DNA from 3 places in the Bifidobacterium sp. LH_230 genome. Region 1 is predicted to be linked to each of the others. Evidence: riboswitches for the same ligand, from Rfam matches in the RefSeq annotation. Region 1 holds a riboswitch; each other region holds the start of a gene.
The links. Region 1 has a riboswitch for thiamine pyrophosphate ahead of thiM (hydroxyethylthiazole kinase). Riboswitches for the same ligand answer to the same signal wherever they lie in the genome.

Region 1 (10,098 bases):
GAGGCGAGCTGGCGGGACAGGTCCTCGCTGTTGGCGCGGAAGGTGTCGCGCTCCTTCTGGATGGTGGCGAGCTGCTCGGCCAGCGCGTCGTTGTCGGACGCCTTGGCGGCCTGCGCGGTCAGCTGGTCGATCTGCTTGTTGAGCTGATCGACCTGGCCCTTGAGCTGCTCATTCTGCGCGGTGAGCGCACGGTTGCTTTCCTCGGCCTCACCGAGCTTGGCCTGTGCGACCTTGGCGGCCTGATCGCCCTGCGCGGCGGCGTTGCCGGACTGCGACTTGAGGTCCGCGTTCTCCTTCTGCAGAGTCTGCACCTGTGCGGTCAGATCGGAGATCTTCTTGTTCAGGTTCGCCACGTCCGGGCCGAGCGACTGCGTCGCCGCACCGGCCGCCACGGCCTGCTTGCCGAGCGCCTCGACGGTCTCGGTCACCTGATCCAGAAAATCGTCGACCTCATCGACGTCATAGCCTTCCTTGAATCGAACGGTCTGGAAGGTATGCTCCCTGATGTCCTTCGGAGTCAACAAAGCCATAAATCTTTACACCTCGCTTTGGGGCCATGCCTCGCTGTGTTGGTATCAACTCACGATGCTATCACGGACCCCATGCCAACATGTATGATCCACGCCATTTTGGGCGCATTGTGGGCGTTACCGGCACGGTCCGGCGGCCGGCCGGCACACAGGCACTTCGGGTGGCACGGCGGCCAGCGCACGATGCCCGGCCGGCCCCGCTCAGATCAGGATACGCAGCACGATCAGCGCGAAGTACAGCACGATGAAACTCACGTCGAAGTACACCGCGCCCATCGGAATCGGCTTGATGTAGCGCCGCAGCCATCTCAGCGGCGGCTCGGTCAGCCGGTAGATCACGTCGATCAGCGAATACACCACGCCGGACGGACGCCATCGCGGTGCCAGCACGAACGCCCAGTCGAGGATCATGCGGATGAACAGGATCGCGATGTACACGTCGATGACGCGGTTGACGACATACGAGAGCAGATATAACAGCATGCCCCCAGCCTATCAGGCAGGCTGGGGGCATGCTGAACGCGAACGGCCGTTCGGTGAATCATGACGAATCGCGCGAGCGGCGGGCCGGAACCGTGTACAGGTCAGTCGGAGAACAGGTCGTGCGCCGAGGACGGCGTCTGCGGCTCCTCGACCTTGATGTTGACCTGCGCCGGGCTGAGCAGGAAGACGCGCGGCGTCACGCGCTCGATCGAACCGCGCACGCCGAAGACGACGCCCGCGGAGAAGTCCACGATGCGATACGCGATCGCCTCGGGCACGCCGGTGAGGTTGAGCACTACCGGCACGCCGTCGCGCAGGGCGCGGCCGACCAGCTGCGCGTCGTCATAGGTCTTCGGGTGGATCGTCGTGATGCGCGTCACCCGGCTCTGGAACGGATTCGACTCACGCGAGGACGATGCGCTCGTGGACGTGCTTGACGCGGCCGGCGTGGTCGTGGCCATCGGAGCCACGGTATGATCCGAGTCGAACGAGGCGTCCTCTTCCGGCTCCTCGTCGTACTGGTCGTCGTCTTCGGCCACGTCCGCCATGCCCAAGTAGGTCATCGCGTTCTTCATAAACCCTGCCATGAAAGTTCCTTTCGGTCAGTCTCGACGGTTCGTCTTCAGGCCGTTCAGCGCAGGAAGTCCGGGATGTCGAGATCGCCGGGGTCGTTGGAGGAAACGACCTCGTGTTCCGACGTTTCGTCGAAGGAGCGCGACGGGTTGCCGGCGGCGGCAGCGTAGCTGGACAGCGGCGTGACGGCCGGTGCGGCGGTCTGCTGGACCGGAATCTGCTGGGAGACCGGCTGCTGGACGGGCGCGGGCTGGGCGGCGACAGGCTGAACCGGCGTGACCGGCTGGACCGGAGTCGTGTTGACCGGGGCGGCCGTTGCGGGAGCGGTGTGGACGATCGGCTGGACCGCAGTCGCCGCGGACTTCGTGATGATCGGGGTCGCGGTGGCGGACGCATCGGACTGGCCTTCGGTCGGGCCGAAGCCGGCGGCGATGACGGTGATGCGCACCTCGTCGCCGAACGCGTCGTCGAGCGACTGGCCCCAGATGATCTGGGCCTCGGGGTGGATGGCCTTGCGCACGAGTTCGACCGCGGCCGCGGCCTCCTGGATGCCGAGATCGGTCGGGCCGCAGATGTTGATGAGCGCACCGTGGGCGCCCTCGATGCTCTCCTCGAGCAGCGGGGAGCTGATGGCGATTTCGGCGGCCTGCGTCGCGCGGTCCTCGCCGCGGGCGGAGCCGATGCCGAACAGCGCGGTGCCGGCGCCGCGCAGGATGGTGTTGACGTCGGCGAAATCGACGCGGATGTATGCGTTCGACGCGATCAGATCGGTGATGCCCTGCACGCCGGCCAGCAACGCGCTGTCGGCGGTCTTGAAGGCGTCCACGATGCTGACGTTGCGGTCGGCCAGCGCGAGCAGACGGTCGTTCGGGATGACGATGAGCGCGTCGACTTCCTTGCGCAGGTTCTCGATGCCGAGGTTCGCGGACGCGGAACGGCGCGGGCCTTCGAACGAGAACGGGCGGGTGACGACGGCGATGGTGAGTGCGCCCTGCTGGTGTGCGGCCTTCGCGACGATCGGGCTGGCGCCGGTGCCGGTGCCGCCGCCCTCGCCGCAGGTCACGAACACCATGTCGGCGCCCTTGAGCGACTCCTCGATGTCGGACTGGTGGTCCTGCGCGGCCTTCGCACCCTTCTCCGGGTCGGCGCCCGCGCCGAGGCCACGGCTGGTGTTATCGGTAAGGGAAATCTTCACATCGGCGTCCGAGCGCAGCAAATCCTTCGCGTCGGTATTGACCGCCACGAATTCGACGTTCTGCAGACCTTCGGCGATCATGCGGTTGACTGCATTGCCACCCGCACCACCGACGCCGACGACCTTGATGTTGATCTTGTCGCTAAGCTGCTCGTTCTGGGCGATTTCGCTCACCATTGTCTCCTGTCACTCACACGGTTACGCATAACTGTATCGCAGAACCCCTGATAAATAAGGCACTTTTCTCATCGTGTATCGGCGTTTCGCGCACAGAATACACCATTCTTTCGCAATCCCACACGATACTCGCCGGGGACGTCACCGCAAGGCCGCCGCGAACGTCAGTAGCTCGCGTCCATCGGATCGTCTCCGAACAGCGTCTCGCGCTGTTCGTGGGTCGTCTCGCGCGACTCGAGCCAGCCATACGGCAGATGCACCTTCTTGGCGAACCGCACACGGCCGCGCGGCTTGTCCTTGACCCGCTCGGGGAAGGTCATCGCCGGGTCGAGACGGCCGATCTCGCGGCGCACGTCGTCCAGGCTCTCGCATTCCATGAACGCCTTGCGCGTGGAGCCGCCGACCGGGAAACCCTTGAGATACCACGCGATGTGCTTGCGCAGGTCGTGCACGGCCATGCGCTCGTCGCCGTCGTAGAACTCGGTCAGAAGTTCGGCGTGACGTTCGATAACGTTGCAGACCTCGCCGAGCGTCGGGTTGACGCGGGTGCCGTCGCCCGCGAACGCATGCTTGATGTCGGCGAACAGCCACGGACGGCCCTGGCAGCCGCGCCCGATCGCGACGCCCGCGCAGCCGGTCTCGCGCACCATCTCGAGCGCATCGTCGGCGCCCCAGATGTCGCCGTTGCCGAACACCGGGATGTCGAGCGCCTCGACCAGCTCGCCGATACGGCTCCAATCGGAGTGTCCGCCGTAGTATTCGGCGGTGGTGCGCGCGTGCAGCGTCACGGCAGCGCAGCCCTCCTCCTGCGCGATATGCCCGGCCTCCATGAACGTCTCGTGCTCGTGGTCGATGCCGACGCGGATCTTCGCGGTGACGGGGATGTCCGCCTCGCCGCACACGCGCACGACGCGCTGGATGATCTCGCGGAACAGGTCGGTCTTCCACGGCAGGGCCGAACCGCCGCCGCGACGGGTCACCTTGGGCACCGGACAGCCGAAATTGAGGTCGACATGGTCGGCCATGTGCTCGTCGACGACGATGCGCGCGGCCTGTTCGACGATGGCCGGGTTGACGCCGTACAGCTGCAATGAGCGGATCTTCTCGCTCGGCGCGAACCGGCACAGGCGCAGCGCCTTCGGATTGCGGGCGACCAGAGCGCGGGCGGTGATCATTTCGGCCACGTACAGGCCGTCGGGACCGTATTCCTCGCAGATGACGCGGAACGGCCAGTTGGTGACCCCGGCCATCGGCGAGAGCACGACCGGCGTCGGCACGGTGATCGGGCCGAGCCTGACCGGCGCGATCGTCACCGGTTCGGCCGGCGCGGACGGTTCGGCCGCCGGCTGCGACGATCCATCAGTCGTCGCCGCCGCGGCCATGTCGCCGCGCGGGTCGAGTCGCTCGCGATCATGCGCGGCGATCACGGTTTCGGCATCCTTGACGTTCGTCACGATATGTTGTTCCTGTCCTCTTGGCCCTCATCAGGGTCGTTAGCGGCCATAAGACCACTGTCACCATTCTTTTGCTCCCCCTCGTCAGGGGGAGCTGTCAGCGCAGCTGACTGAGGGGGCGCACACCCCGTTCGCGTCTGACAGCCTGACATAACCGGCTGTCATCCACGGCATGACTGAGGGGGCCATCCACGGCAGACGACCCCCTCAGTCAGCTGTTCACGTACCTGCGGTATCCGCGCGGATCAGTACAGGCCGCCGGCCTCGTTGATCTTCACGGAGTCCGGCCAAGCCTCGCCGCCCATCGCGACCGGCTTTTGCGGCACGTGCGTGCGCTTCTCGCCGATGCGGGCGTCGACGTACTCGGCGACCTTGTCCAGGGCGATGCGCTCCTGGTTCATGGTGTCGCGGTCGCGAATCGTCACGGCCTGGTCATCGAGCGTGTCGAAGTCGACGGTGATGCACAGCGGGGTGCCGATCTCGTCCTCGCGACGGTAGCGGCGGCCGATCGCACCAGCCTCGTCGTAGTCGATCATCCACTCGTGCTGGCGCAGGTCGGACGCGAGGTTCTGCGCGACGGTCTGCAGCTCGGGCTTCTTGCTCAGCGGCAGCACGGCGGCCTTGATCGGGGCCAGACGCGGGTCGAGGCGCAGGACGGTGCGCTTGTCCACGCCGCCTTTGGTGTTCGGGGCCTCGTCCACGTCGTACGCGTCCACAAGGAAGCACATGAGCGAACGGGTCAGGCCGGCGGCCGGCTCGATGACGTACGGCACGTACTTCTCGCCGGTGGCCTGGTTGAAGTAGCTCAGATCCTCGCCGGAGTGCTTGGCGTGCGCGGACAGGTCGAAGTCAGTGCGGTTCGCGATGCCTTCGAGCTCGCCCCAGTCGGAGCCCTGGAAGCCGAACTTGTATTCGATGTCGACGGTGCGCTTCGAGTAGTGGGCGAGCTTGTCCTTCGGATGCTCGTAGTGGCGCAGGTTCTCCGGCTTGACGCCGAGGTCGAGGTACCACTGGGTGCGCGCGTCGATCCAATACTGGTGCCAGTCCTCGTCGGTGCCCGGCTCGACGAAGAACTCCATCTCCATCTGCTCGAACTCGCGGGTGCGGAAGATGAAGTTGCCCGGCGTGATCTCGTTACGGAAGGACTTGCCCATGTTGGCGATGCCGAACGGCGGCTTGGAACGAGACGAGGTCATGACGTTCTTGAAGTCCACGAAGATGCCCTGCGCGGTCTCCGGGCGCAGGTAGTGCAGGCTGTTCTCGTCCTCGACCGGGCCGAGGTGCGTGCGCAGCATCATGTTGAAGTCGCGCGGTTCGGTCCACTTGCCGCGGGTGCCGCAGTCGGGGCACACGATGTCGGCCATGCCGTTCTCCGGCAGCTTGTCGCCGTGCTTCTCGGCGTAGGACTCCTGCAGCTTGTCGGCGCGGTTGCGCTTGTGGCAGTTGAGGCACTCGACCAGCGGGTCGTTGAACACGGCCACGTGGCCGGAGGCGACCCACACCGGGGTCGGCAGGATGATGGACGTATCCACGCCCACCACGTCGCCACGGGTGACGACCATCGAACGCCACCATTCGCGCTTGATGTTGTCCTTCAGCGCGACGCCGAGCGGACCGTAATCCCACGCGGAGCGGGTGCCGCCGTAGATTTCTCCGGCGGGGAACACGAACCCGCGACGCTTCGCGAGGGACACGACTTCATCGAGTTTGGATACAGCCACAATGCACCTTCTGGTTTGAACGGTTTGGGGACTAGTTAGCGTTCCCGAGTCTATAGGCACAGCGTGACAGTGATATAAGGTGCGCCTTAATACCACAGGCGGGCAAGAAACGCCAGAGGAAGGACACGAAAGAACGGGGATATGTCCACGTTGGGGCATAGCGTCGGGAACGTAATGCAGGGGAACCCGGCCGGTATGGCGGGTTGAGAGAGGCGCGAGCCTGACCCTTAGAACCTGTTGGTTAAGACCATCGTAGGGAGCAGCGATATGAGCGATGATTCGCATACCGACACGCAGTCGCATTGTTGCGGTTGCGTCGATCAGTCAGGCACTGATCAGTCCGTCACCGACCGAACTGCCACCGAGCCGACCGATCTGGCCGATCTGCGCGAGCGTATCGCACAGGCCGTGCGTGACGTCAGGGAACACACGCCGTTGGCACAGTCGTTCGCCAATTTCGTGACGATCAATCTCGTCGCGAACGCACAGCTCGCGGCCGGTGGTACCGCGGCGATGAGCTTCCTGCCGGACGACGTGATCGACACCGCGTCGATTTCGGGCGCGGACTACATCAACGTCGGCACGCTGCTGCCGTTCTACAAGGACGCGCTGCCGCAGATCGCCCGCGCGTTCCGCAAATCCGGCCATCCGTGGGTGCTCGACCCGGTCGCGGCCGGCATCGGCAAGACGCGCACGGAGATCCTTCGCTCGTTCCGCGCCGCTCCCCCGACGATCGTGCGCGGCAACGCGTCCGAGATCATCGCACTGGCGACCATGTGGGGACTGGCCTCCCCCGACGAGACGAGCCGGCCGGCCGGCGTGGAGTCGGTGGATGAGGTCGACGCGGCGGTCGAACCGGCGAAGACGCTGGCGGCATTCCTTGCGAAGAGTGCGCCGAACGGTACGGCGGCGGTGGCCGTATCCGGCAAGGTCGATCTCGTGACCGACGGCGAGCGGGTCTACCGTCTGCCGGGCGGCAGCGCGCTGATGGCGAAGATCACCGGCGCCGGCTGCTCGCTGGGCGGCGTGACCGCGACGTATCTGGCGGTCGCCGAACCGCTGACGGCCGCGCTGGCCGCCTCGCTGCTGTTCAACCGCGCCGGCGAGATCGCCGAGGCGCAGTCGGACGGGCCGGGCACGTTCCAGCCGCACTTCCTCGACGCGCTGTGGAACCTCACGCCCGAGCAGGTGGCGGGGTCTGAGATCGTGACGGGATAACGGTTTTCCGGCAGTCAGAAGCAACCTAAGGCCACCCCGTCTACGCTCCCTCAGTCAGCTTCGCTGACAGCTCCCTCAGCCGAGGGAGCCGAGGCTCCGCCAGCATCACATCGGTACATATAAGACTTTCCTATTAATCAACCCAAAAGGAAACCACATGAACAACTATCCATTCGCATCGATGCGCGACTCGTTCGACCTGTCCGCGTATTTCGTCGTCGGCCCGCAGGACACGCACGACCGACCGGTCACCGACGTGATCGAGGAGGCGCTGCGCGGCGGCGCGACGTTCATCCAGCTGCGCGCCAAGGACGCGGACGCCAAGGAGATCACCTCGCTCGCGCAGGACATCGCGCAGATCATCGAGGACAACGACAAGTCCGATTCGGTCGCATTCGTGATCGACGACCGCGTGGATGTCGTGTGGCAGTGCCGCAACAAGGGCCTCAAGGTCGACGGCGTGCACATCGGCCAGACCGACATGGAGCCGCGCGAAGCCCGCGCGATGCTCGGCGACGACGCGATCGTCGGTCTGTCCGCCGAGACCGAAAGCCTCGTCAAGATCATCAACGAGCTGCCCGACGGCTGCATCGACTACATCGGCGCCGGCCCGCTGCACGTCTCCACGACCAAGCCCGAGGCTTCGGTCGGCGGCAACGACGGTTCCGGTCGCACGCTCGACGCGGACCAGATCAACACGATCTGCTCGGCCTGCGACTTCCCGGTCGTGGTCGGCGGCGGCGTGACCGCGGCCGACATGGACATGCTCGCGCACACCAAGGCCGCCGGCTGGTTTGCCGTCTCCGCGATCGCCGGTGCGGATGATCCGCAGGCCGCGACCCGCGCGATGGTCGAGGGATGGAAGGCCGTGCGCGGCGACGCGAAGCACGGCTACGCCAAGCGTGTGATCGCCAAGGCCGAACCGGCCGAGGGCGCGGCCGCCGAGTCCGCCGAGCCGAAGTTCACCAACGCGAAGGAAGCGAAGGAAGCGCAGAAGCTCGCCAAGCAGCAGCGCGTCGACATCGCCGCCCGCGGTTCCAAGCAGCGCGACAAGGCGCACATCCGCAAAACCAAGCCGGTGCATTTCGAGAACCAGTTCGGCTCCTACGACCTCGAGGTGCCGTACACCGAGATCAAGCTGTCCGACACGCCCGGCGTCGGCCCGAACCCGCCGTTCCACGATTACAACACTGAAGGCCCCAAGTGCGATCCGAAGGAAGGCCTGAAGCCCCTACGCCTCGACTGGATTCTCGACCGCGGCGACGTGGAGGAGTACGAGGGTCGCCGCCGCAACCTCGCGGACGACGGCAAGCGCGCCATCAAGCGCGGCAAGGCCACCAAGGAATGGCGCGGCCGCAAGCACAACCCGCTCAAGGCCAAGGACCACCCGATCACGCAGATGTGGTACGCCCGCCACGGCATCATCACCCCGGAGATGAAGTACGTGGCCGAGCGCGAGAACTGCGACGTCGAGCTGGTGCGTTCCGAGCTTGCCGCGGGCCGCGCGGTCATGCCGTGCAACATCAACCACCCGGAGGCGGAGCCGATGATCATCGGTTCCGCGTTCCTCACCAAGCTCAACGCGAACATGGGCAACTCGGCCGTCACCTCGTCCATCGACGAGGAGGTCGAGAAGCTGACGTGGGCCACCAAGTGGGGCGCGGACACCGTCATGGACCTGTCCACCGGCAATGACATCCACACCACGCGCGAGTGGATTCTGCGCAACTCCCCCGTCCCGATCGGCACCGTGCCGATGTACCAGGCGCTGGAGAAGGTCGAGGACGACGCGTCGAAGCTGAGCTGGGAGCTGTTCCGCGACACCGTGATCGAACAGTGCGAGCAGGGCGTCGACTACATGACCATCCACGCAGGCGTGCTGCTGCGCTTCGTGCCGCTGACCGCGAACCGCGTGACCGGCATCGTCTCGCGCGGCGGTTCGATCATGGCCGAATGGTGCCTGCAGCATCATCAGGAAAGCTTCCTGTACACGCACTTCGACGAACTGTGCGACATCTTCGCCAAGTACGACGTCGCGTTCTCGCTGGGCGACGGCCTGCGTCCGGGCTGCCTCGCGGACGCGAACGATCCGGCGCAGCTGGCCGAGCTGATGACGCTGGGCGAGCTGACCAAGCGCGCGTGGGCCAAGGACGTGCAGGTCATGATCGAGGGCCCGGGCCACATCCCGTTCGACACGGTGCGCATGAACATCGAGATGGAGAAGGCGATCTGCAACGGTGCGCCGTTCTACACGCTCGGACCCCTGACGACCGATACCGCTCCGGGCTACGACCACATCACGTCCGCGATCGGCGGCGTGGAGATCGCCCGCTACGGCACGGCCATGCTGTGCTACGTGACGCCGAAGGAGCATCTGGGCCTGCCGAACAAGGATGATGTCAAGCAGGGCGTGATCGCGTACAAGATCGCCTGCCACGCGGCCGACATCGCCAAGCACCACCCGCACGCGCAGGACCGCGACCTCGCGATCTCGAAGGCCCGCTTCGAGTTCCGCTGGCTCGACCAGTTCAACCTGAGCTACGATCCGGACACCGCGATCGCGTTCCACGACGACACGCTGCCGGCCGAGCCGGCGAAGATGGCGCACTTCTGCTCGATGTGCGGCCCGAAGTTCTGCTCGATGGCCATCTCGCAGAACATCCGCAAGCAGTTCGGCAACGCCGCTCAGCAGGAGCAGATCGTCAACGAGTCGGCCGAGGAGATCGCCAAGGGCATGGCCGCGATGA
Region 2 (10,098 bases), on a different contig from region 1:
CGGCATCGAGGCGTATCGTTTCGTCACGTACGAGAAGACGCGCTGATTATCGCCGACCACACCTGGTTGTAATCGGCTGTATCTGACCGTAGTCGGTCGGTACCGTTCGCCGCTGATCGTCATCGATCATCGTCGATCATGTACCGACCGATACCGACCGTGACCGACGGTTCGTGACCGTATCCGATCGCGGTCTTACTTATTCCAGACCGAAATTGCGCGCACCGCGCCGACCGAAAGCAGTATCGATGACCACCAACCACCCGTACACCGTGATGACCGTCTGCACCGGCAACATCTGCCGGTCGCCGATGGCCGAGATCATCCTGCGCGCCGAATTCGAGTCGCGCGGACTCGCCGACCGCGTGCGCGTCATGTCCAGCGGCGTGTCCGACGAGGAATACGGCAACCCGATCGACCGCCGCGCCGTGCGTGTGCTGCGCGCCGACGGATACGAGATCCCCGCGCACCACTTCGCGCACCGTATCACGCGCGAGGAGATCAACGAAAGCGACCTGTTCCTGCCGATGACCGCGTCGCACATGCGCGCGCTGCTGCGCCAGCTGCCGGCCGAAAAGCGCCCGGAAGTGCACATGTACCGCAGCTTCGACCCGAACCTGCCCAAGCTGGCGACCGGACGCGAGGACGAGATCGATTTGGTCGACCCGTGGTACGGCGGCCCGCACGAGTTCCAGGTCGCGATCGACCAGATCAAGGAAGTCGCGCCGTACATCGTCGACTGGGTCGAGGCGCGACTGGAGGCGTAGCGCGGGCCATCACCGGTCATTGCAGTCGAACGCAACTTGTCGCCTGTCATTCGACCGAGTGCGACCGGCTACCTGTCATTTCGACCGAACGAAGCGAGCGGAGCAATCCCATCCAACGGATTCCCGCTCGCTTTGTGATATTCGCGACACCGATCTCGCAACATCGCCCGCAGCAAAGTCTTGACATTTGTAGCCGCATCCCCGTATCGTGTGAACGTGTCAAGCACGGGGGCTCGCGTGGCGAGCTGAGAGGGGCGCACTGGCCCCGACCGTCGAACGTGATCCGGGCAATACCGGCGAACGAAGTCCTTGATCGTATCTGGACTGCGCGCGCCGGTCCGCCGACCGACTGCCGCGTTCGCTCCGCCGAGTTCCTCGCTTGAAGACAACGACAAGAAAGCGAGAGAGATTATGTCTACCGATTCCAAGACCCCGGCCGCGCGTCCGTCGCTGCGCTGGAGCGTCGCCGACATCACCGTCGCCGCCGTCATCGCCGTCGCATCCGGCGTGATCTTCTGGGGCGCGGGCATCGTCACGCAGCCGCTCGAGGCCGTGTTCACGTTCCTGCCCGGCTCCGACGCGCTGCTGTGGGGCCTGTACTACTTCGCCGGCCCGCTGGCCGCCATCATCGTGCGTAAGCCGGGCGCCGCGCTGTTCGCCGAAGTGATCGCCGCGCTCGTCGAAGCGCTGCTCGGCAGCCACTGGGGTGGTCTCGGCACCCTCATCCCGGGCCTTGTGCAGGGCCTGGCCGCCGAGCTCATCTTCATGATCTTCGCGTACAAGGCGTGGAACCTCGCCGTCACCGTGCTCGCGGGCGCTGCCGCCGGTTTCGCCGGCATGGCCGTTTCGTGGGTCATGTACTACCTGGGCTACGACGCGTTCTTCATCGTCACCGCGTTCGTGTGCAGCACGATCTCCGGCGTGATCTTCGCCGGCGTGATCGCCTGGTTCCTGTATCAGGCGCTCGCCAAGACCGGTGCGCTCGACCGCGTGGCCGGTGGCCGCGACGCCGCCGCGCTCGTGTGAGCTGGCTGGCCGGCTGCGACTGCTGTGCGGCTGGCTGATCGACCGATACATCGAACGGTGACCTGTGATCGATATCGCGGGTCACCGTTTTTTACTGCCTGATTGACGCATGCTGGTCGGACGGGATGCGGGGCGTAATCCGGGACGGGATGCGGGCGTAATCCGGATCGGGATTGTCGGGCGTTTGCCGATCAAGAGGCGCCGAATATTCGCGTGATGTTTTTGATAGCAGAGGCCGGATGCTAGCTGAAATATCACGCGAATGGATCATCTGGCGTGATGTTTGGGATAGTAACGGTGGGGTGGTAGCGGGAATATCACGCGTATAGATCATCTGGCGTGATGTTTTTGCTAGTAGTTGGGAGGTAATAGCAGAAATATCACGCAAGAAGGCTATCTGGTGGGATGCCTGAGGCGTTATGCGCTGCGGTCAGCCGTGATTCGGTAGGGTTGATGCTGAGTTCTGCGGATTGATGTGGAATGTTGTCGACGACCGGAAACGGATGGAGGATGCCATGCGTCATGCTGCTGTATCGATAGGCGCGTTTGCGTCGCTGTTGTCCGATGCGCACTGCCATGCGGATGATGAACGGTTCGTCGCCGTGCAGCGCAGGTACGGCGTGAGTTCGGTGATCAGCTGCGCGAACGGTGACCAGTGGCGGCATACGTTGGCGTGGATCGGTGATGGGTTGGCCGGCAACGAAACGGCTGACGGCACGCGGGTGGGATCGACAGTCGGTCCGCGTGACGGCGATGCACCGTCCGTCCGTGCCAGTTTCGGCATCCATCCGTGGGATGCGGACCGGTATCGCATCGCGGACGCGCTGCCGTATCTCGAACAGACCGCGATCATCGGTGAGATCGGACTCGACGGCGAGTGGACCGACGTGCCGTTGACCGATCAGCTGTCCGTGTTCGAAACACAGCTCGACTACGCGAGCCGCCATCGCAAGCCGGTCGTGCTGCACACCAAGTCGCACGAACGCGAGGTGCTCAATCTGATCCGGCGGTATCCGAACCGGTACATGGTCCACTGGTATGCGTGCGATCGTTGGCAGGACGACTATCTCGACCTGGGCTGCTACATGTCGATCGGACCGGACGTGACGACCGACGAGTCGGTGCGCTCGCTGGCGCGGCGGATTCCCGACGATCGGCTGCTCATGGAAAGCGACGGACTCGAATCGCTGACGTGGGCGCTGGGGCGCGAGTATGGCGTCGATGATTACGTTGGCGCACTGGTTGACTTGCTGCGAACGTTGGCGGGGATTCGACTTGGTGACGGTGAGCGGTTCGTCGGCTATCGCGATGACGGGTCGATCCGTGATGGCCGGGCCGATGACGGACTGACTGACGATGATCCGTTGCCCGACGATCGGTTCGCGCGGAATCGGTTGGCGGGTGACTGGTCTGCATGCGACTGGTCTGTGGATGATCGGCTTGCGAGGGCGATGATCGATCTCGCGGCGCTGACCCGGCGCAATCTGGAGTCGTTCTGTGCCCCTATTCCAAGCCGGCCGCTATAAATAATCCCATGACTATCGAAGAATCAACCGCCGATCAGACGCCGTCCGACTCCGTCTCGACCGCGGATGCGTCCGATGCACAGGAACGTTCCCCGTTGTACGGTCGCAAGGTGCTCTCGTTCGTGCGTCGTTCCGCGCGGCTGGATGACCGTCTGCAGCGCGCATGGGATACGTTTGCGGACACGTACCTGCTTGACGTCAACGCGCGCGAAGGATCGCTGGATGTGCGCGACGGGCTGCGGGTCGACGCTGATTTCGTGCGCGAGACGTGGGGCAACGATCATCCGCTGATCGTGGAGATCGGCAGCGGTCAGGGCGAGAACGTGGTCGCCGCTGCGGCCGCGCGGCCGGACATGAACTTTCTGGCGCTGGAGGTGTACGATCCCGGCGTGGCGCACACGTTGCTGCTGGCCGGCAAGCAGCATCTAGCGAACCTTCGCATCGCGCAGGTGAACGCGCCTGAGCTGTTCAAGGCGTGCGAGCCGGGCGTGCTGGCCGAGGTGTGGACGTTCTTCCCCGATCCGTGGCCGAAGATGAAGCATCACAAGCGGCGCATCGTGCAGCCGGAACTGGCCGGCGACGTGCGGCGCGCGTTGGCGGACGGGGGAGTGTGGCGCATCGCCACCGACATCGAGGACTACGCGCTGCACGTGCACGAGGTGATGGATGTCGCGGAGGGTTTTGCGAACGTTGGCTCGCTGACCGTCAGCCTGCCGACCGAACATGTGGGCAAGGGCAACGCCGACACGGCGGCCGATCTGCCGCACGCCGATTTCCGCGAATCCGAGCGGTTCGACGGCCGTGTACTCACCAACTTCGAGAAGAAGGGGCTAGCCGCGGGCCGTGTGATTCACGATTTCACGTACCGGGCCGTGTGAGTCGGTGGAAGCGGGGCGCGCGGATCGGAACCCGGGTTGCCGGCGGATCATGCATATAGGCCCGATCCGCCGGTGGCACGCGTTGGCCCCCGGTATTTCGCCGTTTTACGCGCTTGATAGCGTCGTGCCGTCAAGTGCGACACGCCGATTTGCGCAACTCCATAGTCTCGCGTATTATCAATCGAGTTGTTCGCCCCCATCGTCTAACGGTTAGGACACCAGACTTTCAATCTGACAACGAGAGTTCGACTCTCTCTGGGGGTACTCACCGGCTCCGGGTTCCACGAGGTATCGTGGCCCGGAGCCTTTTGTTTCCAACGGTTTCAGGCCGCCAGCCTGGCCTTCAGCTGCTCGCACAGGAAACCCGGCGGTGGCCACTGCCACCAAAGATGCACCTCCGTCACTGTTCATTCCGCGCATCATCTGCTCGTACATCGACGCATCCAGCAGGGAGAGCGGGGGGACGTTGAAGAATTCCGCCACTGCGGCGATGTCCTGGATGGTCCAGGAAGTCTTGCCGGTCATCTTCGCGGACACGGCGCCCCTCTTCAGCCCCAGTGCCGCGCAAAGTGACTGCTGGGTCATCCCGCGGCCGGTCAGCTGCATGTTGACGTTCCAGATGAATACCCTCTGCAGGTAGTCGCCGAGTCCATTGGATTCGGTCGACGGTTCGATTTTTGCCATATCAAGTCCTTTCAGATTGGAGTTGTCCAATATCGATGGACATAATCCTACAACAATGATTTGCCGCTGTGCAAGTTTCTTGCTATATTGTCTATTGTGAATGGACTGACGGCAAAAATAATGGATTCTCCGATGCGTCGCTATATGACGGCGGCGGGTCTGAGCTGCCGAGACCTCGCGAGGGAGATGGGTACGTCCAAATCCTCGGTCGCGGGAAAGGTCAACGGCTCGATACCGTGGCAGCAGTCCGACCTGATCTGGCTGGCCATTCACCGAAACCTGTCCCCTGGGTATGTGCTCGGCATCGACGCCTATCTTACGGATGGCGGGTGGAAACCCGAAACGAGAATCCCCGGACCGGCTGGAACCCGGCGCGGGGATTGAACGGCAACAACCATGGAGCCGCGGGCGCGCATATCCGCCAAGATCAGACGCCCGTCGTTCCGATTCCCCGAAGGAGGGTCATCGCCATGACCGATTCTACCAATACCGCCGGCATTCGCCCGGCATCCGTCTTCGAGCCTAATCGCCAGCGCGACGCCGCGCGGCGGACGACGCGGGCCGGCGGCAAAGTCGATCTGCGCATCGCGAAGGCGCATGTGCTGTCCATGCTCGCCCACCCGTCCCGGGGCTCGCGCCGCTGAGGCGCGCGTCCGCGGACCGTTTCCCCGATACCGGCCGAACCATGTGGTGGCTGGTCGTTGCCGCCGTGTGCGTGTCCGGCGGCGTTCTCTCGTATGCGTTGTGCCGCGCCGCCCGTCTGGGCGACGACATCGGCGCGAGGCTGCGCGAACGCCGCGAAGCGGCCCCGGAGCATGACGGCGGGAAGGTCGAACGATGAGCAGCAGAGCCGAGAACTGGGCATGGGAGCGCGACGACGTCAAGGGCATCACCAAGTTCGTGCTGGTGTACCTGGCCCGCCGCGCCTACTACGACGATGGCGCCGCCGCGTGGCCGAGCGTGGAGACCATCGCGTTCAACTGCGGGTGCTGTGAGCGCACCGTGATCCGTTCGTTGCAGGAATTGGAGCGTAAGGGCTACATCAGGCCCGGCGACCAGGAGATGTCGGCGCGCAACCCGCGCACGCGCAAGCCGATCGCCAAGGGACACCGCTCGCGCGTGTGGGACGTCGTCATGGACGGCGACCACGCCGCCGAGAACATCGAGGAGAAGCCCAGGAATCTGGACGCACTGGCGGAAGGCGACGGCAAATCGAATCCAGACAAGGACAATTTGTCACCCGACGGATTGTCACCCGAACCGAAGGTCGTGGAGCCGAGGACAAATTGTCCCGGAATCTTGGACAGAAAGTCACCCAATAGACAAGTGATAAACAATTCTCCCCTCATCCCCTTCGGGGATGCTCCCCTCAACGCTGAACAAGCCTCCACGAAGACCGAACCCGTTCCGGCGACCGATTGGGGCAAGGCCCTGCCTCCCAGGGGCTGCAGGAACCCGCTATGGGTGCCCGAACCCGGCAAGCTGCCCGAGCCGGTCACGGAACGCGCAGGCCAGGAGGTGCGCGTGCTCGACGGCATCCGCCGGCGCATGCTCGCCGTGGACCAGAGGTTCGATGTTCCGGCGACCATGGCCGACCGCAAGGCCGTCCACTCGTTGCTGATCGATCGCCCGTACGGCGAGATCGTCGCGACGATGGACTGGGCGTACCGCAACCGCTACTGGCTTCCCCGGCTCACCAGCGGCGCCAGGTTCGCCGCGAACTACGTGCAGCTGCGACTGGAAATGCTCACCCATCCCGATCCGACGGGCAAGCGGGCGCCGGACGCTCCGCTGCCGGTCGTCAAGGATCCCAACCGGGCGATACCGGTCAGCTCGTCGTCCGCGAGCCGTGTGCCGATCTACGGGGCGGCGCTGCTGCGCACCTCGCTGTGCCAGGAACACATCGAAGGCGTCATCTCTCAGGAGGCGTGCCCAGTGTGCGCGTACGACAAACGCAACCACGCCACCCACGACGTCGCCGGACGGCGCAAGGCGAAGACCGGCGCGTCGGCGGAGGCGGTGGTGCGGCCATGAGCGGGGATGGGCAGCGTCTTGAGGCGTGGAAGAAGGCCGGCGAATGCCGCGACTTCCCGCAACCATGGTCCGACTACCTGTGGTCGCTGGAGTTCGAGCACCGTCCCGGCGACGCGAAGGCGTTCCACTCGGTCGCCAAGGCCGTGTGCGAACGATGCCCGGTACGCGCCGAATGCCTGGCCTACGCGGCCAGCGGAGGACTCGAATGGGGCGTGTACGGCGGCAAGGTGTGCACCGACCGGCGCAGGATCGCGCGCATGGCCGAAGCCGACGGCGTCCCCTGCCGGGACCGCGGCCTGCCGTGGCCGCAACGCTGGCGGCTGCTCACGGACTGGATACGCGCCCACCGGAACGTGTTCAACGAAGCCACCGGCGAGGCCAGCGCCGAACGCCAGCAACGACGCCTGCGCGCACGGGTCAGGACAGCCGATCGCCCCGCCCCGCATGAGCCGTCAGACAATCAAACAATCAAGCAAGCAGGAATCCAAGCAATCCAGCAAGCAAACAATCAAGCGATCGACTGACCGGGTTCGCATGATCGCCGGCAGTCGCAAAGGAGAAGAACGAATGCGCATCGCCATAGCCAACGCCAAGGGCGGGGTCGCGAAGACCACGTCCAGCATCTACATCGCCTCGGTCATCGTTTCCAGAGGCGGCAGGGCCGTCGTGTACGACGCCGATCCACAGTCCAGCGCGAGCCTGTGGGCCGCTGCCGCGGAACAGACCGCGGACCCGCTGACGTTCGACGTGCTGCCCGCCAACCAGGCCACGCTCCGCCAGCTCGCCGCGGGCGCCGACCCGGATGAATGGGCGATCATCGACGCGCCGCCGCAGGGGCCGACCCTGGACATGGCCATCAAGGCGGCCGACTTCGTGATCGTGCCGGCATCGGACTCGCCCATGGACCTCCAGCAGGCATGGAGCACCCTCGACATGGCCAGGATGAGCACGCCCGCCGCGCTGCTGCTGGTCAAGGCCGAACGCAACACGAAGGCATTCCGCGACACCATGGACGCCCTCAACGCCATGGACACTCCCCGGTTCGACACGATCGTGCCGAAGGCCCAGTCCTACAAGCGTTCGCTCGGCACCAACCCGCACCAGCTGGGCGAATACCGCGACCTCGTCACCGAACTCCAGCAAATCGCCGGAAAGCAGGAGTGAGACCATGCAGGGCAACTACCAGCCACTGGCACGACCGGTGCCGTTCGACGACGTGCTGCGCCAACAGAACAAGACCTCCAAGGCCACGGGCGAACCGTTGGTCATGCTCTCATTGCGCATACCCGTGTCGCTCAAGACCCGGCTCAAGACCACGGCCGCCGCGCACGACCTGCCCATGCAGCAGCTCCTACGCGACGCCATCGAACGCGAGCTCGACCGGCTCGACGGCGACGACGAGCCATGACCCGTCAGACAATCAAACAATCAGGCAATCTGACAATCCAGCAAGCAAACAAGCCAACAACCAAACATTCAGGCAGTCAAACATGCAGACGCGATCCGGCAAGCCGGCGCGTCTGCGGAAAGGAGACACTATGGACTATTCGATGGAGGTCTCCGTACTCGGCGACCGGATCAGCATCGGCGAGGAGGCGCACGTCATCACCCTCGGCGTGAACACGGGATTCCCCGCGGGCTCCACGGCGGGACTGGCGTACACGCTCTCGCCATTGCAGGCCCGCGTGTTCGGCGCGCAGATGCGTGCGGCCGCGGACGCCGCGGAGGGGCATCCGGGCATGCCGTCCGACGAGGAGGTGAACGCGGCGGCGAAGGTGTTTTGCGGCGGCGTGTGGAACGGGTTCGATCCCGCCAGCATGATGCCGATCGAACAGTTCGACCGGTTCTGGGGAGACGGCGAGGGCCACCAGCTCTACCTGGAGATCGCGCGCCACGCGCTCATCGCCGCCCGCATGTCCATCCTCGCCGGGCAAAACGAAAGCTGACAAGCAAACAAGCCCGCATGCAGGCAATCAAGCAAACAATCAAACTTGATTGCATGCAGGCAAGCGGATATGCAAGCAATCAAGCAAGCCAACAATCAGGAAAGCAAACAAGCAAACAATCAGGAACGGAGCAGAACCATGAACGACAACCATAACGAAGACGAGGAGCCCTTCGACGGCACGAGCGAGGATTCCACACTCGAAGACCAGACGAGCGCGCACATCGCGGCCATCGCCGCCAGCGGCGTCGCCGCCGAAGCCGAGGCCCTGGCCAACCGACAGGCCGACATGGCGGCCAAGGAACGCCGCGAAACCAGACTTGCCATCCTCGCCGCCATCGCCATCATCGGTGTCGTTACCGCTTACGTCATCACGCGCATCTCATGCAAACATCGGCGCTCAAATCAAATATCATGATCCACGATACGTCCACCATACGCAAAATGCCATATATAGTGTAAAGAGACTATAATAGTAACTACATATAGTAGAAACGCCGAGAGATGGAATAAAAGGTCAAGAAATGCTATTGTATCTCATTACATGAACGAGGGATGACTCGACCGGCTCTTCGTAGCGTGAAGCGGTCTCCCAGAAAGCGGACGAATCCTCTCGGGTTCGTCCGCTTTCCTTTTTCTGAAAAGGAGAGGTGATGACAGACGCACAGGCTGACATCCCAACGCCGGAACGTCGGCGTCGCGCAATGACCGCGGAAGAGCAGTGCGATGTCATGGCTCAGCATGGCGTTACCTTCCAGAAGTGCAGCAGGGAGGACGCCAAGCGTTTCCTCCAAGACAATACCTACTTCTTCAAGCTCAAGGCGTTCGACAACAATTTTCAACGTGACGTCAACGGCATGTATCGGAATCTGGATTTCGCCTATCTGCAAGATCTGTCCACCATCGACTTCGAGCTGAGGGTTCTGATCCTGCGCATGACCGGAGACATTGAACACGCGCTCCGGGTACGTTTCAACAATCTCATCTCTCGCGTCAACGAAGACGGCTATCAGGTGATACGCGATTACGAGCAAGATCAACAGGCTTTTTATACGCGCAATGGGAAGACATATGACCCCGACGGGGACTACCAAAAGTCCATATATACCGCGGGAATGATTAACAAATATCTTGGCAGCAAACCCATCTGGCTGTTCTGGGAGACTTGCACCCTCAACAGCCTCATTCACTGCTACCAATCATTCCTGCGGCATCGGCAATTCCAAGATACCACTTAT
Region 3 (10,098 bases), on a different contig from region 1:
GACCATCAACGCCACCGTCGGCGTCGTCGCCCATTCCAATCGCGCGCGGCGCACTCCAGAGCGCATAAGCTGCACACCATACGCGACACGCCAACAACCACCCGAACGCCATAACGCATAAAACATGCAAGACCATGATTTCCAGCTATTTTCGCGCTACAACACGCCGTCAAATAGTGATCCACGTCACAAAAATGAAGGGTTATCGTTCACATTATGACCATCTGAATGTATCGTGGAATCACCGACACAGAAGACGGCGAAGAAGAAAGCCACTGGGGGGCCCGAGGAAGGGGAATATACGATGGAACGCAACGTTTGCAGCATTGTCGGCTGCAGTCACGAGGCAGTAGATTCAGGCATGTGCGCGGCGCACTTTACCGCAGCGCTGGTGCACGGCGTCATCCAATACGCCGGCAATCGCCCGCGTCCGGCCTGCCACTGATTTTTCGGAATATTTGACGGCCGCCGTTGTAATCACGCGCACTCATTGACGCGCGGCTACAACGCGGCCGTTCTCTTTTCCAGGCGTCCGCAATCACGCGCCGTTCACCGACACGCACCGATACGGACGCCTTTTGTTATGCCGGTAAAACCGCCAGCTCATCCGGTGTCAGTCGCAGATCGATCGCAGCGAACGAATCGTTGATCTCACGCGGATTGCGGGCGCTCGGAATCGTGAACAGCCGATCATACCGGGTCAGCTCCCACGCCAGCACCACCCGCTGGTACGAAACGCCACGCGCCGCCGCAACCGCGCGGAACGGGTCGTATGCGTGCCGGTCGAACGGGTCGAGGAATCCACCGAGCGGCGACCAGCACACGAAATCGAGTCCCAGCTCGGCACAATGCTCCATCGTATGTTCCGGGTCGGGGTGCGACGGCGAAAACTGGTTCTGCACGGCGATCAGCCTGTCGCCCAGCATCGCACGGGCCGTGTCGATCTGCGCGTTGTCCACGCGGGAGATGCCGGCGTATCGGATCACGCCTTCGTCAAGCAGCGTTTTGAGCGCGCCGATCTGGTCCTCGTACGGCACCGCCGGATCGGGGCCGTGCGAATACAACAGGTCGAGCGCGTCCACGCCGAGGTGACGCGCGGACTCCTTCGCGTCGCGGATCATCGTTTCGGGCCGCGAATCGGCCATCCAACCATACCGGCTGCCGGCCGCCTGCAATCGCTGGCGATCATCCTGCGCCTCAGGCTCCCCTTCCGCCATGCTCGCATCGATCGTGCGGCGGTAGCCGGTTTTCGTCGCCACCAGCACCTCGCCGCGCGGACCGTCCCAGCCGGCGAGCGCGTCGCGCACCAGCATCTCGCCGTACCCGAAGTCGCCGGGAATGCCGGTTCCGTCCGATCCCGGAGCAGTCGGCAGATAGTACGACCACGCAGTGTCGAGGTAACGCACGCCGGCGTCGAGCGCGGCGTGGATCGTGCCGATCGCCATCTCACGGTCCGGCCGTCCTTCGATCGTGAGCGCCATCGTGCCCATGCCGAGCCGAGGGATGCGGCGCCCCGCGAAATCGACCGTGTTCGCAAAATCAGTGTCATGGTGCAACGTCGTCATACTGCCCATCATCATGCGAGGCCCTGACGCGGACAGGTCGCTCCCGAGTCTGGTCCGGCTGAAACACTGCGGTCGCCTACGGCACGCCCCTGTCAGACCATCGGGAACAGACCATCTCCGGACAGCGAGGCAAAACGCCGCCGCACTCTCCCATTCAAGGGCGGGGCAGTACCTCTTTTTCGCATATCTCCGCGATCTTTCTCCAAACCTTGAGGCAGATCTCGGCCATCGCAACGGTCGTTCTCCAAACCTTGAGGCGTCATCCCTTCCAAACAACAGGCCCCCACACCCCCGTTCTTATCGATATCGCCCTGGCATCCGACAGAAGCTGCCTCAGAGTTTGCGAGAAGACCTCTGCAACAGCGAGAATCTGCCTCAAGGTTTGCGAAATCCCGGCAATGCAACACAACACCCATGTCACACCCCGGGGCTTATGATGGTCGTGCAACCGAACGGGAGCCCGGCTGGGCTGAGAGGAAGTCGCGAACTTCGACCGTCAACTTGATGCGGGTCATGCCGCCGTAAGGAAACGGGTTGTTTCGCCGTCGCAATCGATGCGCGGCGGTTCGCGATCATCCATTTCAGCCTGTGTGGGGTTTCGTATCCGTCCATCGTCTGCGCGCGCGGACTCGTCACCGTCGCGCCTCGTCGTTGTGCGGGTCGTTTGCGCCACAACTCAAGAATAATTCAAGAACAATCAGTGATACTTACGACAAGGGTCATGAAGGGGCGCACCACCTCACAGGGTACGGCTGCTTCAGCGACCCTTTTTTCGAATCCGGCGCGGCCGGGGAAGGGGAACCGATGATCGTCAACGGTCAGGAGGAGCAGCTCGACGAGCCGATCAGCGTCGCCGAGTTCATCGAGCGCAAGGGATTCAAACCGGCCCGCGTGGCCGTTGAACTCAACGGCGAGATCGTGCCGCGGGCGAAACGCGCGGAAACGATGCTCAAGGGCACCGACACCTTGGAGATCGTCACGTTCGTCCAAGGCGGCTGACGGTCCGAACCGGCCGATATCGCGGCCCGCGCCGCGGCATATCGCGTCATCTCACGAGACGACGCCGAGTCGAGAATCTTCCTGGAACTTCGTCGAGCTTAATGCACGCACTCTTACTCTCGGCTCCCTCGGCCAGGCAGGACCGTAATAGCAAACGCCGGAGGCGTCTGTAGGCGAGGAACGAGCGACAGCGAGCCAACAACACGGCCAGCCGAAAACTATCCATAATTGCAGAACGCTGCCGGCAGAACCAACTGAGGGGAGCGTCAAACCCATCACATTACGTCCGACAAAGCACTAGTAACTCATCGGTCTTAACACGATCGTCCTTCTTCCCCTGCTCCCCCTGAAGGGGGAGCTGTCAGCGAAGCTGACTGAGGGGGTGACACACTCGCCAAGCCCGGAAGCACTACTCAGCCAATACACCAATCGTCCATCACTACGAAGGAGTAATCATGACCACCGCATCATCCACCGAACCGACCCTCGACGAACTCGTCGGCACCGCCACGAACACCGCGCTGCTGCCCGAGCCGGACGCGCACGCCTACGACGCGATCGCCACGGGCGACGCCGATCCGCTCATCCTTGGCGGGCACAAGTTCACGAGCCGATTCATCCTCGGTTCGGGCCGTTACGATCTGAACCTCATCAAGGCCACGATCGAGAACGCCGGCACGCAGATCGTCACGATGGCGTTGCGCCGCTGCCGCACCACCGAAAACAATCTGCTCGACTACATTCCGAAGGGCATCACGATGCTGCCGAACACGTCGGGCGCGCGCAATGCGGAAGAGGCGGTGCGCATCGCGCGGCTCGCCCGCGAGGTGTGCCATACCGATTTCGTGAAGGTCGAGATCGAGCATGAGACGAAGTACCTGCTGCCGGACAACGCGGAGACGATTCGCGCGACCGAAATGCTTGCGAAGGAGGGTTTCGTGGTGATGCCGTACATGTTCCCGGACCCGATCGCGGCGCGGCAGCTCGAGGATGCGGGTGCGGCGTGCGTGATGCCGCTCGGCTCGCTGATCGGCTCGAACAAGGGGCTGCGCATGCGCGACTTCATCGAGGTGATCATCGCGAACGCGCACGTGCCGGTCATCATCGACGCGGGCATCGGCCGGCCGAGCCAGGCCGCCGAGGCGATGGAGATGGGCGCGGACGCGGTGATGGCGTACACGGCGATCGCCTCCGCGGGCAACATCCCGGTGATGGCGCGCGCGTTCAAGCACGCGATCGAAGCCGGTCGCGAGGCGTACCTTGCCGGCCTTGGCACCGTGACCGAAGGCCACGCCGTCCCGTCCAGCCCGACCAACGCCGCCGACTACCTCTCCCCCAGCGCTTCGACGGCGGCATAAGCAGTGTGGCGGCGCAGAAAACGCCACCACACAAACAGAGCACGAACAAAGCAAGGGCGAGTTAGCCCCCGGCCCGCATGGAACACTCATATCGGTTCCGCAATGGGGCATTTCTTGCAGTTGTAGGGTCCTGTCCCGAGACTCGGCGCATTCGGCACTCGCCAGATCCCATAACAATGGCGGAATTCCAACACAAGGAATTCCGCCATACTGGCCGGGCAGCCGACCGTGGCCCTACAACTGCGAGATACCCCTCACACATCAACCGGGCACCGAGCCGAAAAACCTTCAACCATCCCAAAACAGGCCGGCGCTTCCCTGCCCCTGCCAGGAACCTCCCAGATCCACCCGAACAGGTTCCGCCAGCGGACAGGGATCACACGCTACCGCCCCAACGCATCCTTGAGGTCGCGCGACTGGAACCGCTCGTGCAGCAGACAATACCCGCCGAACACGGCCAGCCACACGAGGCCCGCAATCGCGGAACCGCGCGTATCGTCCGCCAGGAACAGCGTCGCGTACACGAACACGAAGAACGCGATCGCGAGCGTGTTCGTGAACTTCCACGCCGGCATCACGAACCCGTCCGGGATGAAGTCGGCCGAACGGCGATAGCGGCGGTGCGCGATCATCGTGAGCACGTAGATGAAGATAATGACCGCAGAGGACGCGGACGCGAACAGCACGAACGCGCCGGAGACGCCCGGAATCGCGTTGATGACCGGCGAGAGCAGGATCAGCGCCGCGGACACGAGAATCGCGCGCGCCGGCACCTGGCGGTTCGACACCTTGCCGATCTTCTGGAACGTCGGCGACTCGGATTCGATCGCGAGCTGGTACAGGTGGCGTCCGGCCGAGTACAGCAGCGAGTTCAACGCGGAGGACGCGGCGGTGATCACCACGAAGAACACGAGCGCGGCCGCCCACTTGAGGCCCGCGTACTGGAACACCATGATGAACGGCGAGGCGAACGAACCGTCCGCGTTCGGCTTGAACGTGGTCCACGGCACGATCGCCATGATCGCGAGCAGCGCGCCCACATAGAAGATGAGCACTCGCACGATGATCTCGTTGACGGCCTTCGGCAACACCTTGCGCGGGTTCTGCGTCTCGGAGACGGTGACGCCCACGAATTCGATCATCTCGTACGCGTAGAACACCATCTGGAAGCTCATGAGGAAGGCGAGCCAGCCGTTCGGCGCGATCGAGAAGTTGTTCGTGATGTTGTCAAGACCTGCGTGGCCACCGGGCGAAACGGAGTCCTGTCCGGTGATCTGCACGGCGTCGTAATGGTAGCCGATCACGACCATGACCACGGCGGTGGCGATCATCGCGCAGATCAGCGTGATCTTGATCATCGAGAACCAGAACTCCGCCTCGCCGAACGCCTTGACGGCGATCAGGTTGATCGTGACGAGCGCGGCGAGAAAGCACAGTTCGATCAGCCATTTCCAATGGATCAGGTTGATGCCGAACGTGTCGAAGAACGTGATGAAATAGGTGGAGACGGCCGTGATCTCACTCATGCCGATGAGCACGAGCACGATCCAGTACGACCAGCCGGCGAACTTGCCCCAGCCGTTGCCGAGGTAGCGCCTAATGAAGTTAATGAACGTGTGCTGGCTGGGGTCGCGGTACATGAGTTCGCCGATAGCCCGCATGAGCAGGAACATGATGACGCCGACCGCGATGTATACGAAGATGATGCTCGGTCCGGTCAGTGCGATGGACTTGCCGGAGCCGAGGAACAGACCGGTGCCGATCGTGCCGCCGATGGCGATGAACTGGACGTGGCGGTTGTTCAGACCGCGCGCCATCTGATTGTCTTTGTCGAGATTCTCGACCGATGTGAGGGTGCCGTTGCCGTCGGATGATGAACCGTTCGGCTGGTCGCTCTGGGAGTTGCTCATGTTCTACCTGCTCTTTCAATAACAGGTTCAAACTGTAGCATTGCGCATGTTACGAAAACAGGGTTAGTTCAACGATCCAACGTGACAATATCGTGCGCATTTCCCCCAAAAGTTCAATTCGTTGAACTTTCGGGTAGTGAACTGTTATGTCGACCGGAGGCGAAGCCGAAGCGGAGACATCTTTCAGGCCAACGGCGAAGGAACAGATTTCTCCGCTCGCTGCGCTCGGTCGAAATGACATGCACCTATGTTTGGTCAACTGGCATGTCCGGTCTCCCTGCGAGAGAAGAGGACAACATTCCCATTGTCAGTTGGTTATTGACGTTGCGGTCACCCCCGCAAGAGGAAGACAACGACACGAATCAGCTACACGTCTAGGCATCACTCCACGCTTTTGAGGGAGACGGCGGGGTCGATGCGGTCCAGGACGGGGTTGGTGAGGAACTGCACGAACAGGGCGAAGACGAGCGTGACCGCGGCGGCGATCGCATAGCTTTGCCAGCGCACGCTCACCTCGAAGTACATGCCTGGCATGGCGAGCGCGGCCGTAAGGAGGCCTCCGACCCATCGCCCGACCGGCAGACCGACGATCACGCCGATCACGGTCAGGATCATCATCTCGCGGTTCACGTACCGGTGCACTTCGCGGTCGTAGAAGCCCAGCACCTTGAGCGTGGCCATTTCGCGCACGCGTTCGGACACGTTCGTGTTCGCAAGCGTGAACAGCACCACGAGCGCCAGTCCGCCGGCCAATGCCACGATGAGCGCCACCACGGCCCCCATAAGGTCGAAGCTGAAGCTGCGTCGCAAGTCAGCCGTGCTCGAGACGGTCAGCACGGCCGCATCCTTGCCGAGACGTTCCGCGTAGGCGATCTGATCGCCGTCAGAACCGTCATACTGTGCGAACACCGTGTTCAGTTCCACGCCATCGACCACGGTCGCTTCAGGATCAGTGGAGGCAGTGCCGACCCCGCCGACGGCCGATCCGCTGTCGCCATCCGTTTTCCCGGCCGTGGTTGAACCGGATGAGGTGCCGGAATCGCTCGAACCATCGGAATCCCGCGAATCCGCAACCGAATCATCAATACCTGTATCGTCTCCGCCGAAGAACCGCTGGTAGTCGGCGGCCAGCACGTACACGTCCGCGCCGATCACCGACCGGCTGACATTCACGACGCGCACCTGCTTGCGCTGCGCCTCGCCGTTCTTGAGCGTGATCAGGTCCCCGGCCCGCACGCCAAGCGCATTCGCTGCGCTCTGCGAGACGATCACGCCGTTCGCCCGGCCGTTCTCGAATATCTCCATGCGGATAGGCAAACCGTCCGAGGCGGAACGCAGATCGGCGATGCGGTCCATTGCGGACCCGTACGGCACGGTGACGATCTGTACGGTTTCCGTCTCGTCCGTACCGGTCGTGATCTCACCGTTCTCGACTCTCGCCAACGCGAACGACTGGGACGAGTCGTCGACCGCGCCATCGCCGCGCAACCGGTCAAGCACCGTCGACACATCGTCATGATCTGCCACGACCATGAGGTCATACCGGTACACGTCCCGGTATTGCGTGTTCGGCAACGCATCCACGGTATCGCTGATCGCCAGCCCGCACACGATGAGCGCGGTGCATCCGGCCACGCCGCCGACCGTCATGACGAGCCGGGATTTGAACCGCACGAGGTTGCGCACGGTGACCTTGTTGAGGAATCTCATGCGCTTCCAGACCGGCGTGACCCGTTCCAGCAGCACACGAGAACCGGCCCGCGGCGCTTTCGGACGCATCAGTTCGGCCGGCGTCTGGCGCAATTCGCCCGCACACGCAACTGCCGTGGCCGCGACCACACCCACCACGAACAGCGCAATGCCCGCCGACCCGTACAGCCAGTCGTATTCGAACCGCACATCAGGCACCGAGTACAGCCCCTGCAACACGATCAGCAGGAACGCGGGAATCCCGATGAATCCGGCGATCAGGCCGAGTCCGCCGCCGATCAGGCACGCAAGCGCGGCGAACATCACATACCGCATCGAGATCGCGACCGGACCGTAGCCGAGACCGACGTAGGTGCCGATGAGCCCACGTTCCTCCTCGACCATGCGCGTCATCGCGGTCAGGCTCATAAGCACGGCGACGAGCAGGAACACGACCGGGAACGCGCGGCCGATCGATTCGATCGAGCTCAGATCGGATTTGATCGCACTGAATCCGCCGATCGCGGAACGCGTCTGCACGTACCACCGGGCGACGGCGATATCGTCGACCCGCTGCTGCTGTTTGGCGAATTCGGCGTCCGCGTCCTTGCGCTTCCGGTCAAGTGTGCGTTGCGCTTCGGTGATCTTCTTCTCGCCGTCCGCGAGCTTGGTTTCGGCTTCCTTGAGCTGCTTGCGCCCGTCCTCAAGCTGCTTGCTGCTGGTCTTAAGCTGCTGCTCCTGCTGGTCGAGTTCCTTGGCTTGACTGTCGAGCTTGCCCGCGTTGGTTTCCAGTTCGGCGGATTGGGTGGCGAGCTGCGTTTCGGCGTCGGCGGTTTCCCGTTCCTTCACGCTCAGTTGCGCGCTTTGCTGGTCGAGTTGGGTTTGCGCGGGGATGATGGACGAGTTCAACGTGGACGTGAGTTGGTCACGCTGCTGGATGAGCTTCGAGCGCTGAGCGGCCAGTGACTGCCGTTGTGAGGCCAGCTGCGCATTGATGCTCGCGATGGCTTCGCTCGTGGGCTGCGCGGGTGCACTGATGCCCAGTTTTGCAAGCGTCGCACGGATGTTCGCCCATTGTTTGGCCTCGGCATCACTGCGGGCGGAACTGCTGTCATTCGCCACGGTTTCGGCCGCGACGACGCCAATGCCATCAATCGCCTTAACCGTTTCAGATTCTTCGACCGATTCGACCGGCAGCTTGCCAAGAGCCGCACTGACACTGTCAATCGCCGCGATCGTGCCATCGACCTGCGTGATGCCCTGCTTGGCGGCCGTAATGCCCTGTTCGACCGGCGAACGCTTGGTATCGAGTTGGGCTTGCGCCTCGTCAAGCTGCTTACGCGCGTCGGACAGTTGCGCTTTCGCCGCATCGAGCTGCGCGCGGGACGCGTTGATCTGGGCACGACCTGATGCGATCTGCTGGCGGGCGGCGGAAAGTCGCGCCCGCGCATCCGCGATCTGCTGTTCGCCGTCCTTGAGCTTGGACTCGTTCTCGTCGAGCTTGCGCCGGTTCGTCTCGTATTCGGTGCGCGCGGAAATAAGATCGGCGCTGTTCTTGTCGATGGTCTGTTGCGCGTCGTCGAATTGCCGCTGTGCGTCCGTCTTGGCCTTGTCGAGCTTGGTCTGTGCGGCGTCGACCAGCTGCTGACGGCGGGCCGTCTGCCGCTCGGTCTGCACGGTGTCGGTGATGCGTTTCGCCACCTCTCGCACCAGATTGTCGTATGCATTGCCGAACGAGTCTTCCGCCGCGGCCCCATCCACGGTCAGGCTGATCGCGGTGTAGATGTTGCCGGTCACGCCGTCGCTTGACGCGAAGAACGTGTAGTCGGAGGCGAGCGTCTGGCGGAACGCCTTGCTGCCGATACCGTCGGGATTGCTCACGTCTTTCGGATCGAGGACTTCGCCGACGATCGTCACCTCTGTCGGGAATTGCGGGGATTGTTCGCCGGATTCGACAGCTGTGTCGGCGGAGTCGGAGGTTTCCGCAGATGCGCTATCAGCATCAGACGCGCTGCCGGCATCAGCAGTACCAGCCGAATCGTCAGTGCCGTTTCCCGCGCCGCCCGTCGTCGTTTCGGACGGCGTCACCTTCAACGTATCGCCGACCGTCAGCCCGCTGTCCATCAGGAACTTTTTCGTCACGGCGATCTCGCCGGCCTTGCCCGGCATCCGTCCATCCTGCACGGCCGGCTGGTCGAGTCCGTTCACGCCGATTTCGGTGATCGTCACGGTTTTGTCGGTGCCATCGATCGCAACCGTACCGCTTTGGCTGCGTTCCGGTTGCACGGCGCGCACACCTTCGATGCCACGCAGCACGGCCACATCATCGTCGGTCAGCCCCAACGTCGACATCACCTGGATATCGTGCAGACCTTGCGCGTCATAGAACCGGTCGGTCGCGCGGAACATGTCCCGGCAACCCGCGTAGATGCCGGTCAGCACGGCCACGCCGAGCAGCGAGATCACGGCGATCGATACGAACCGCCGCCATCCGCGCAGCCAGCAGCGCAACGTGTCCTTCGCGAACGCAACCGACATGCCCCGCCCGCGAGCGCCGATCGAATCACCGGCTCCAGG

Region 2: another riboswitch for thiamine pyrophosphate. It lies ahead of AC1A0G_RS10750 (ECF transporter S component); the one in region 1 lies ahead of thiM (hydroxyethylthiazole kinase).
Region 3: another riboswitch for thiamine pyrophosphate. It lies ahead of thiS (sulfur carrier protein ThiS); the one in region 1 lies ahead of thiM (hydroxyethylthiazole kinase).

The regions. Positions count from the first base shown of each region.
Region 1 covers NZ_JBKEWJ010000001.1:97,499-107,596, reverse strand. Annotated here, with positions in the region: gene AC1A0G_RS00405 (DivIVA domain-containing protein) at 1-530, opposite strand, end outside; gene AC1A0G_RS00400 (YggT family protein) at 732-1,013, opposite strand; gene AC1A0G_RS00395 (cell division protein SepF) at 1,115-1,600, opposite strand; gene ftsZ (cell division protein FtsZ) at 1,645-2,955, opposite strand; gene dusB (tRNA dihydrouridine synthase DusB) at 3,123-4,340, opposite strand; gene AC1A0G_RS00380 (glycine--tRNA ligase) at 4,658-6,133, opposite strand; TPP riboswitch at 6,302-6,409, shown strand; gene thiM (hydroxyethylthiazole kinase) at 6,401-7,351, shown strand; gene thiC (phosphomethylpyrimidine synthase ThiC) at 7,509-10,098, shown strand, end outside.
Region 2 covers NZ_JBKEWJ010000026.1:12,865-22,962, reverse strand. Annotated here, with positions in the region: gene AC1A0G_RS10760 (dihydrofolate reductase) at 1-46, shown strand, start outside; gene AC1A0G_RS10755 (low molecular weight protein-tyrosine-phosphatase) at 249-767, shown strand; TPP riboswitch at 985-1,089, shown strand; gene AC1A0G_RS10750 (ECF transporter S component) at 1,179-1,793, shown strand; gene AC1A0G_RS10745 (TatD family hydrolase) at 2,309-3,319, shown strand; gene trmB (tRNA (guanosine(46)-N7)-methyltransferase TrmB) at 3,328-4,197, shown strand; tRNA gene AC1A0G_RS10735 (tRNA-Glu) at 4,390-4,461, shown strand; partial or broken gene AC1A0G_RS10730 (helix-turn-helix domain-containing protein) at 4,621-4,881, opposite strand; gene AC1A0G_RS10725 (hypothetical protein) at 5,352-5,525, shown strand; gene AC1A0G_RS10720 (hypothetical protein) at 5,567-5,722, shown strand; gene AC1A0G_RS10715 (helix-turn-helix domain-containing protein) at 5,719-6,915, shown strand; gene AC1A0G_RS10710 (WhiB family transcriptional regulator) at 6,912-7,439, shown strand; gene AC1A0G_RS10705 (ParA family protein) at 7,483-8,079, shown strand; gene AC1A0G_RS10700 (hypothetical protein) at 8,084-8,323, shown strand; gene AC1A0G_RS10695 (transcriptional regulator) at 8,454-8,861, shown strand; gene AC1A0G_RS10690 (hypothetical protein) at 8,931-9,278, shown strand; gene AC1A0G_RS10685 (Abi family protein) at 9,514-10,098, shown strand, end outside.
Region 3 covers NZ_JBKEWJ010000019.1:32,149-42,246, forward strand. Annotated here, with positions in the region: gene AC1A0G_RS09330 (aldo/keto reductase) at 582-1,565, opposite strand; TPP riboswitch at 2,008-2,111, shown strand; gene thiS (sulfur carrier protein ThiS) at 2,370-2,564, shown strand; gene AC1A0G_RS09340 (thiazole synthase) at 3,020-3,922, shown strand; gene AC1A0G_RS09345 (amino acid permease) at 4,306-5,832, opposite strand; gene AC1A0G_RS09350 (FtsX-like permease family protein) at 6,214-10,059, opposite strand.